DNA from 2 places in the Paenibacillus sp. CAU 1782 genome. Region 2 is predicted to be linked to the other one. Evidence: riboswitches for the same ligand, from Rfam matches in the RefSeq annotation. Region 2 holds a riboswitch; the other holds the start of a gene.

Region 1 (4,425 bases), on a different contig from region 2:
GCAGTTCCTGGTGTCGGTCGCGCAGTCAGTGCTTGAGTGCAAAGGCAGCGTATTTTAGTCCGTGTTTTCAAAATCAAGTCCCTCCCAAGTGTTGTGATTCGGATGTCCCCGCATTTTCTTGCCCATAACTTTCTTTACAATAGATTTTCTCTCTCGTACAATAAAGATGTTCATTATGACAGAGAAACTAACATCATCGTGACATAGAGGTGAGCGTGATGACCCATTTTCCTAACCAAATGCCTCATCCGCTGCCGGGAGGTTTGCCGCTGGGGCTCATTAGGCCGCATTACCAGCCCATCATTGCCATGGATACCCGGTGTATTGCGGGTTATGAGGTGTTGGGTAGAATGGTGGATAGCGGCGTTGTGCGAAGCTTGGGGCCATTTTTCGCCGATGACTCTATTTCCATGGAGGAGCATCTGATAGTGGATCGTTATATCCGCGAAGCAGCGGTCCGGCGAATTAGCAAAGAAGAGAATCCACCCCTGCTATTCCTGAATTTTAAACCGGAGTGGCTATATCATGACGGAGCTAGCGAAGAGCTGCAAACGTTAGCTATGCTGGAGGAATACGGACTCGCCCCTGATAGAGTCGTTATTGAAATTACCGAAGAAAGCTTTAACGGGCCTATGGAGATATTGCGGAGCGTTATTGACCGGTACCGCGCCAGCGGCTGTCAAGTCGCTATCGACGATGTAGGCAGCGGGTTTAGCAGCATGGACCGAATCGCCCAGATTCAGCCCAACCTATTAAAGATCGATATGCACATGGTGAAAAAAAGCGGAACCCATAACGGGTACTTCGGCGTTTTGCGCTCCTTCTCGGAGCTGGCGGAGCAGATTGGCGCATCGTTGTTATTTGAAGGCGTTGAAACGAAGGAGGATCTGGAGCGGGCGATTCAGGCCGGAGCCAGATACGTACAAGGTTTTCTTTTTGCCAAAGCGGAGCGGGAGCTATTGAAGCCCGAAGCATTTGCGCCATTCGTTGAGGCGGAACTGGCCAGCAATCTGAAGCGTCATGCCATAAAGGAACGGCATTGGCATGATCATGCGGAAAAAATCGCCGATCAGCTCCTGGACATTGTAGGGCGGGACGATATCGCGGCGGATACGGATGAATGGCTGGAGAGACTGCTGCCGTCTCTGGATGAAAGCTGCATGAGAGTGTACATATGCAATGGCGAAGGCATTCAGCTGTCGGCCAATTTTCGCAGGGATCAAGGCGGGGGAGGCTGGATGAGAGAAGAGCAATTCAGGAATGTGAACTGGAGCTGGCGTCCCTATTACATACCCAATCTGGTGCAATTAAGTCATCAGCGCCGCTCTATTGTATCCCGAGCTTATACCGATCTGGATACGCGCGAATGGATTCGCACGATATCCGTGCTGGTAAGGGATTGGGTCATTCTGTTTGTGGATAGCCGCGATAATCCGGGTTAAACACCATACAGTGGCATTCTCCCACATCTCCGTGAAGAAGGGGACGGTAATAAGTATCCGTAATGATAAACCCCGCTTTGGCATAGGCGCGGACGGCACGTTTGTTCCAGGTTAGAACCTCCAGGTCCACCTCGTTGCCGGGTTTTAGAGACAGGGCTAATGCGGCAGCCGATTGAGCAAGCCGCGAGCCTCTGCCCATCCCGCGCAAATCGGGCCGCAAGCCAAGGCCGAGGCGGGTGACCCCTCCCATCGGGAATAACTGAGCATAGCCGATCAACTCGTCGGCTTCATCAACTGCAACCCAATATTGCTCCTTGCGCAGGACGGGATCGCCAAATTCGATCTCGTCCTTTTTCATGTCGGCCCATGCCGGGAAGTTGTATATATGGTAAGGGGGCTCATAGGCCCACTGGCAAACAAGAGCAGCGTGTGTTTCTTCCATTGGGATCATTGCCAGCTCGATCTCACTGTTTGTTTTTTGATTGGCGGGTGGGAATAAGTGATTGTTATTGTTCATATATTCAGTATACCAGCAATAGATCCACGATGCTCGGCCGTACGCAAAAGCCCCGTGCAAGGTCTGCACGGGGCTGCTGCATGACGGCTTATTGAGCCGCTACTGCGTACTTGTCAAAAGCTTTGTCGTCCATAATGCGACGAGCGGTTACAAAGCGGGATTTGTAGTAAGAGGAATCCAGCTCATCAATGGTTACACCGATACGGGTGGAAGCATGAGCGAATTTACCGTCTCCTACATAGATGCCAACATGAGAAATGCTGCCATTGTTTTTGCCCGTTGTGTCGAAGAACACAAGATCGCCGGCTTTCAAATCGGCTTTGGCTACTTTAACGCCTTGGCTTGCTTGGTCGACCGACCTGCGGGACAAATCAATGCCCATTTTGGCGAAGACATAACCGGTGAAGCCGGAACAATCAAATCCGCTGGTGGATGTGCCACCGTATTGATATTTGACTCCGATCACATCATCGATAATGCCATCCATTTCGGAGCTTGCGAAAGCGCTGCCAGCTTGGAAGGCCAACAGTAGGACAAGTCCGAATAGTACCGCGCTAAGTTTCTTCTTCAAATCATGAAACTCCTTCCGGTGCCGACGAGGTTAGCTGTGGGGTTCGGTTGAAGGTTCCCTATGATCTCGCAGGAGCTGCAGAGCAGCAGCCGAAATCAATTCACCCAAAGTGGTTCCCCCGTTTCCCGATAGGGAATTAGGCTGTATGTAGTTCAGATTTCTAAATCTTATATTAATGTGTAATTGTAGTTTCGTGTTGAATGTGAGAAGATTCTAATAAACTTTCAGAAATGGCGGAGGGCGAATTGACAGATGCCCCCGATTAATAGCAATTTCTCTGCCTCCAGCAGTCCGGCGGAAGTGTATTTTAAGCCATTTTTGTGTATTATAAAGGGATATAAAAGTTAAAAGTTATCATTAATGCGCTAAGGAAGGTTGGTCGCGATGGAGAATGCAGTCGAGAACAAGACATCATCCTCAAACTTTATTAAAAATATAGTTGTGGAAGATTTGAAGGAAGGCCGCGTCCAGGAAATCATAACCCGTTTTCCGCCCGAGCCTAACGGTTATTTGCATATAGGCCATGCCAAATCGATTTGCTTGAATTTTGAATTGGCGGATGAGTTTAACGGAAAAACAAATCTTCGTTTCGATGATACGAATCCGGTAAAAGAGGATACGGAATATGTCGACGCGATTCAGGAAGACGTGCGCTGGCTGGGCTTTGATTGGGAGGAGCTTCGTTTTGCGTCCGACTATTTCGAAGAGCTGTACAATCGCGCCGTGCTGCTGATCAAAAAAGGCAAAGCTTATGTTTGCGATCTGACAGCGGAGCAAACGCGCGAAATGCGGGGCACATTGACGGAGCCGGGCAGGGAGAGTCCTTACCGCAGCCGGAGCGTGGAGGAGAACCTTGATTTGTTCGCCAGAATGCGCGCAGGGGAGTTCCCGGACGGAGCGCGAGTGCTGAGAGCCAAAATCGATATGGCTTCTTCCAACATTACAATGCGCGATCCCGTGCTTTACCGGATCTCCCATTCCCATCACCACCGCACGGGAGATGCATGGTGCATATATCCGATGTACGATTACGCCCACCCGCTCAGCGACGCGATCGAGGGTATTACTCATTCCATCTGTACGCTGGAATTCGAGGACCATCGTCCGTTGTATGATTGGGCCATCGCGGAATGCGAGATGGAGTCGGTGCCGCGCCAATATGAATTTGCTCGCCTGAACGTCACGAACACGGTTATGAGCAAACGTTATCTGAAGCAGCTGGTAGACGAAGGAATCGTGGACGGCTGGGACGATCCCCGGATGCCGACCATCAGCGGCATGCGCCGCCGCGGCTACACAGCGGAATCCATTCGTTCGTTCTGCCGCGAAATTGGAGTTGCCAAAAGCAACAGCGTAGTGGATGAAAGATATCTGGATCATTTTATCCGGGAAGACCTGAAGCTGAAGGCTCTGCGCACAATGGCGGTGCTTCGTCCGCTCAAGGTGGTCATTACCAACTACCCTGAAGGACAAAGCGAACTGCTGCCTGCCGAAAACAACTCCGAGAACGAAGAAATGGGCAGCCGTGAAATTCCGTTTTCCCGTGAAATCTATATTGAGCGGGACGACTTTATGGAAAATCCGCCGAGCAAATATTTCCGCTTGTTCCCTGGCAACGAGGTTCGGCTGAAGCATGCTTACTTCATTACGTGTCAAGACGTCATTAAGGATGAACATGGCGAGGTTGTGGAGCTGCATTGTACGTATGATCCCAAAACCAAAAGCGGAAGCGGCTTTAACGAACGCAAGGTAAAAGGAACCATTCACTGGGTCGAAGCCTCAAGCGCGGTGCCGGCGGATTTCCGCCTGTACGAGCCGCTGATCGTGGACAACCCGGAGGAAGCCGGGAAGCCGTTCCTGGAGCGCATTAACCCTAACTCGCTTGAGGTGCAGCA
Region 2 (4,425 bases):
CTATTTCCGGCATCGGGCTGCAGCTGCTCTGGATTTTGGCGCTGGCCGCGTTTGGGCAGTGGCTTATGCGTCGGGCGCTGCGCAGCGTTGTCGTACAGGGAGGGTAAAGGCGCATGAAATTGTATTTCAAATATTTGAGCATTCACTTCCGCAGCCAGCTGCAATACCGGATGTCTTTCCTCATGCTGACAGCGGGGCAATTTCTGATTCCGTTTACTGTATTTGCAGGTGTTTATTTTATGTTTGAACGGTTTGGCACCCTGAAGGGCTGGACGTTTTTTGAGGTTGCGCTTTGTTACGCGGTCATTCATTTGTCTTTTTCGCTGAGCGAATGCTTTGCGCGAGGGTTTGACGTGTTTTCCGGCCTTGTGGTAAAAGGGGACTTCGATCGTTTGCTTGTGCGGCCGCGCGGAACGGTTGTGCAGGTGCTTGGCTCTGCTTTCGAGTTCACCCGATTTGGCCGCCTCATTCAGGGAGGAGCGGTATTGGCATGGTCGATCAGCCAATTGCCGGAGCTTTGGACGGCTTCCAAGCTGCTGGCGCTGCTGCTGATGGTCGTGAACGGCGTATTTGTTTTTACCGGTATTTTTATTCTTGCGGCGACGATGTGTTTTTGGTCGGTTCAAGGATTGGAACTGGCTAACGTATTTACCGACGGCGGCCGTGAAATGGCGCAATATCCGCTTGGTATTTACGAAGCTTGGGTAAGGAAGTTTTTTACGTACATCATTCCATTTGCCTGCGTCAGCTATTTGCCGTTAATGTTGTTGCTGGATAAACGGGAAGGCAGCACGGCAGAGCTGCTGCTGACTCCGTTTGGCGGGGCGTTATTCCTGCTTCCGTGTCTGCTGATCTGGCAAATTGGCATCAGACATTACCGTTCGACCGGCTCGTAAATGCTGTATATTGGCACAAACGCTCAAAAGAGCAGTGTTGTTTTGCCAACCCGATGAACACAAACGTAAAAGCAAACGATTCTTATTTACTTGGAAGGAAACAAGTTTACCTAAAAGGAATCAAGCACTGTCGTTGAAGACAAACAGCAAACCCCCGCCGCCGGCTCCTGGGAGAGTGCGGTAACGGGGGCTTTGCCTTGTCTATTCATTAATCCAACGAGATGTACGAAATGGACCTGAGCTGCAAAACGGATTCTTCCACGGGAACCGTCGATGAGACGGTGGCAATACCCGAGGCGTATTGCTGCTGAATGGAGCCAAGTGCGGCAGCAAACAGCGAAAAGGCGCGGTTGTCGGCATCGGCTTTTCCGGCAATCATCTCCGTCAGTCTTGTCGTGAGGGAGGATAGCGGAAAACGGCCGATAAAGCTTTGCAATTGTTTACCCCAGGACTCCGGCTCGAAAAAGACGTAATCTTGTTTAGCCAGGAAGACCTCGCTCCATCCGTATCCATGTTCTGTTGTCAAGCGAAGGCATACACGGTATCCTTCATTGTCAATTGCCAGTGCGGGAATAACGAAAACTTCAATTCTGGAGACGGTCAGGTGCCCCGGATCTTGCTCCGGGTAAGGGGAATCATGCAGCGATAAACAAAGCATCATACATCTCTCCTTTGTTCGCTTGCGAGGTTAGCTGTCGGATTCGGGCTAGAGAGGAAGCCCTACCAGATAAATCTGGATTCACCCCTGCGAAGAAAACGTCATACATGAGCGTATGCGGATTCCGGTCGCTTTGGTTCCCCCGCTTTTTCCAATCGGAAAAATTCAGCGTTGTTTACATAATATTTTAGCTCTAAACCGTTCGTTTGTAAATGCTTGAGTTTATGTCCTTTGTCCATCTCCCGCAAAAATAGCACAAAAGTCCCCAAAATGTGTCTCATTACACCTATCAAAATACCTGTTGAAGCACTTGCCAAAACACCTGTCAAACACCTGTCAAAACAACTCCAAAGCACGTGCCAAAGGACCTGCCAAATCAACTACCAAAACACCCGCTTTGACGGCCGCGTAGCTGGACCGGATTAGTTACAGCCCCAACCTTGAGCCTATCTTTAAGGGAAACGAAAGACACCAAACACATCGTGTAGTGCATCAAAAGCATCGGTGTTTATGCAAGGATTTATACAAAACGCAACTTCAGCCCGGACTGCGTTGTTCTAAGAGGAAAAGGTTCATTTTCTTGTTGGATTTTTCCAGGGTTCGTGGAGAGCATATGCTTATTCTTGTGCATATGGATGTTCATGTGCGTGTGTATCGGTCATCCATGACCGTTAGAGCAGCAAATCGCCAAGTTACCACAATCAAATGGACATTCATGTCCATTAGCGCTCAAATCCAGCTAAAATGGAGTGAAAATGAGTTCTTACGGTCAAAATTGTCCGTTAGAGAGCGGAAATTAATGAAAAACGGCTTCTTGTGGTCATGGATGTCCGTTAAAGATCAAACGCTGTCGTGGGGATTATGGAAGCCCCCCACCCATGGATTAAACCGGCATTATCCGCTTAAACAAACCGGCGGTGTATTGTTTTTCGGTGTTTGAGCAGATGACTGATAGTAAATGAATGACAAGCTAACGCCGAAGATGAGTCCAAAGGAGCCAACGGCATTGCCGTTAAGGAATAGATTGACGTCTATCCGCTTTAAAATAGGCAATAAAGCTTTGCGTTCCCCGTCTTTTTCAAGTATGATGTAAGGTAAAAATGAACTCATGTTCAAATCAAAGGAGCAGCAGTATGCATTCGAAAACTAGCCATTGCAAAATCGTCGATTGCACCATTCGCGACGGCGGCCTCGTTAATAATTGGGACTTCAGCGTGGAGTTTGTGCAGCATTTGTATAATAGCCTGAACGAAGCCGGCGTTGACTATATGGAAATCGGCTACAAAAATTCTCCCAAGCTTCTGAAAGGAGCCGACAGCGCTGGACCTTGGCGGTTTCTGAATGACGACTTCCTTAGAAAGGTACTGCCGAACAAAGGCAATACCAAGCTCTCCGCACTCGTTGATATCGGGCGAGTGGACGAAAATGATATTTTGCCGCGCAGCGAAAGCATGCTGGATCTCATTCGCGTGGCTTGTTATATTCAAGACGTGGACAAAGCGCTTGAACTGGTTCAAACCTTCCATGATCGCGGCTACGAAACAACGCTGAACATCATGGCATTGTCCAATGTGATGGAAAATCAGTTGGTTGAAGCCTTTGAACGCATTAACGAAAGCGTCGTTGACGTTGTTTACATCGTTGATTCCTACGGCAGCCTGAAGCCAAACGATGTTGGCTACCTGGTGGACAAATTCCGCCAGCACCTGCCGAATAAGCGTCTTGGCGTACATGCTCATAACAACCTTCAGCTTGCCTTTGCCAACACGCTGCTGGCGGCAGGCAAAGGCGTAGAGCTGCTTGACGCATCTGTCTATGGCATGGGCCGCGCGGCGGGCAATTGCAATACCGAGCTGCTTGTATCCGAACTGCAAAACACCAAATACAACGTTCGTCCCGTTCTGGACATGATCGAAAAATTCATGATTCCGCTTCGCGAGAAGGAAGAGTGGGGCTACATCATTCCTTATATGATTACGGGCATTCTGGACGAGCACCCACGTTCCGCCATGGCGCTCCGCGCTTCGGAGAACAAGGACAAAGCCGTTGATTTTTACGATCAGCTGACTACTCCGGAAATTTCGAATAAGTAGTTCCCGGCCTGACGTTGGAACGGTTGTCTGTACATCAGTGGTACAATAAGTACGATGTTGGAAAAGCATCACGCCAGCAGAAATCAGGTCATTGCACAGCCAAAAGCCTCAAGCTCCCCGCAAGGGACTTGAGGCTTTTTTTGACTTAAAGAGGTTGTTCAAAAAGTCCACATTCCATTAAAAAGCATGTCTGGCGGCAAAATCTATGCTGAACATCAAATTCAGCCTAAACACGCTGGTTAGATATTCTGGCGCTTTAACTCGCCCACGCCACGTATAGCCGCGGCCCGGTGCAGCGTGTTGGGGTGCAGATATCCGGCGCCCCGCAGCGCTTCTCCATCCCCGGATTCCGCCTCCATGGTGACGGAAATATCCTCGCTTGCGGCAAACCAGTCCAGCACGTCGCTGTTCGCAACACCGTCCACGTCGATGTACCAAAGCTTGTCGCCGTATTGCGTAACCAGAAGCAGCTTGGCCTCGGAAAAATCAAGCTCCAGCGTCTCCCATTGACCGTTGCTGATGGCGATGCGGGTTAACGCGATTTGTTCAACTTCCATTTCGTCCCAACTCCTTAATAAAGCTTGCCTTGTCTGTACAAAACGGAAGAAAGCTTCATGACGGCATGGACGTAGCAATTTTGCCTGAGCGTTTGGCTATCGCCGAAATAAGCAGGAAGAATGCCTTTCATCGTATGCTGCATTTTGTCATAAAGCAGTTTGAATATTTGCTCCTCGCTGTAAAACTGCGTTTCCCGGCCTTGCAGCCATTCAAAATAAGA

What was found. A riboswitch is a leader RNA that binds a small molecule or an ion and turns the genes downstream of it on or off. The one in region 2 is predicted to bind cyclic di-AMP.
Region 1: another riboswitch for cyclic di-AMP. It lies ahead of ACX93W_RS27100 (C40 family peptidase); the one in region 2 lies ahead of ACX93W_RS09845 (hypothetical protein).

What each region holds. Positions count from the first base shown of each region.
Region 1 covers NZ_JBTOLL010000031.1:602-5,026, forward strand. The annotation lists gene ACX93W_RS27090 (EAL domain-containing protein) at 219-1,442, shown strand; gene ACX93W_RS27095 (GNAT family N-acetyltransferase) at 1,405-1,884, opposite strand; gene ACX93W_RS27100 (C40 family peptidase) at 2,048-2,530, opposite strand; cyclic di-AMP (ydaO/yuaA leader) riboswitch at 2,535-2,683, opposite strand; gene ACX93W_RS27105 (glutamine--tRNA ligase/YqeY domain fusion protein) at 2,915-4,425, shown strand, end outside.
Region 2 covers NZ_JBTOLL010000002.1:183,419-187,843, reverse strand. The annotation lists gene ACX93W_RS09855 (ABC transporter permease) at 1-107, shown strand, start outside; gene ACX93W_RS09850 (ABC transporter permease) at 114-896, shown strand; gene ACX93W_RS09845 (hypothetical protein) at 1,105-1,557, opposite strand; cyclic di-AMP (ydaO/yuaA leader) riboswitch at 1,559-1,735, opposite strand; gene ACX93W_RS09840 (aldolase catalytic domain-containing protein) at 2,688-3,647, shown strand; gene ACX93W_RS09835 (hypothetical protein) at 3,887-4,204, opposite strand; gene ACX93W_RS09830 (Glu/Leu/Phe/Val family dehydrogenase) at 4,219-4,425, opposite strand, start outside.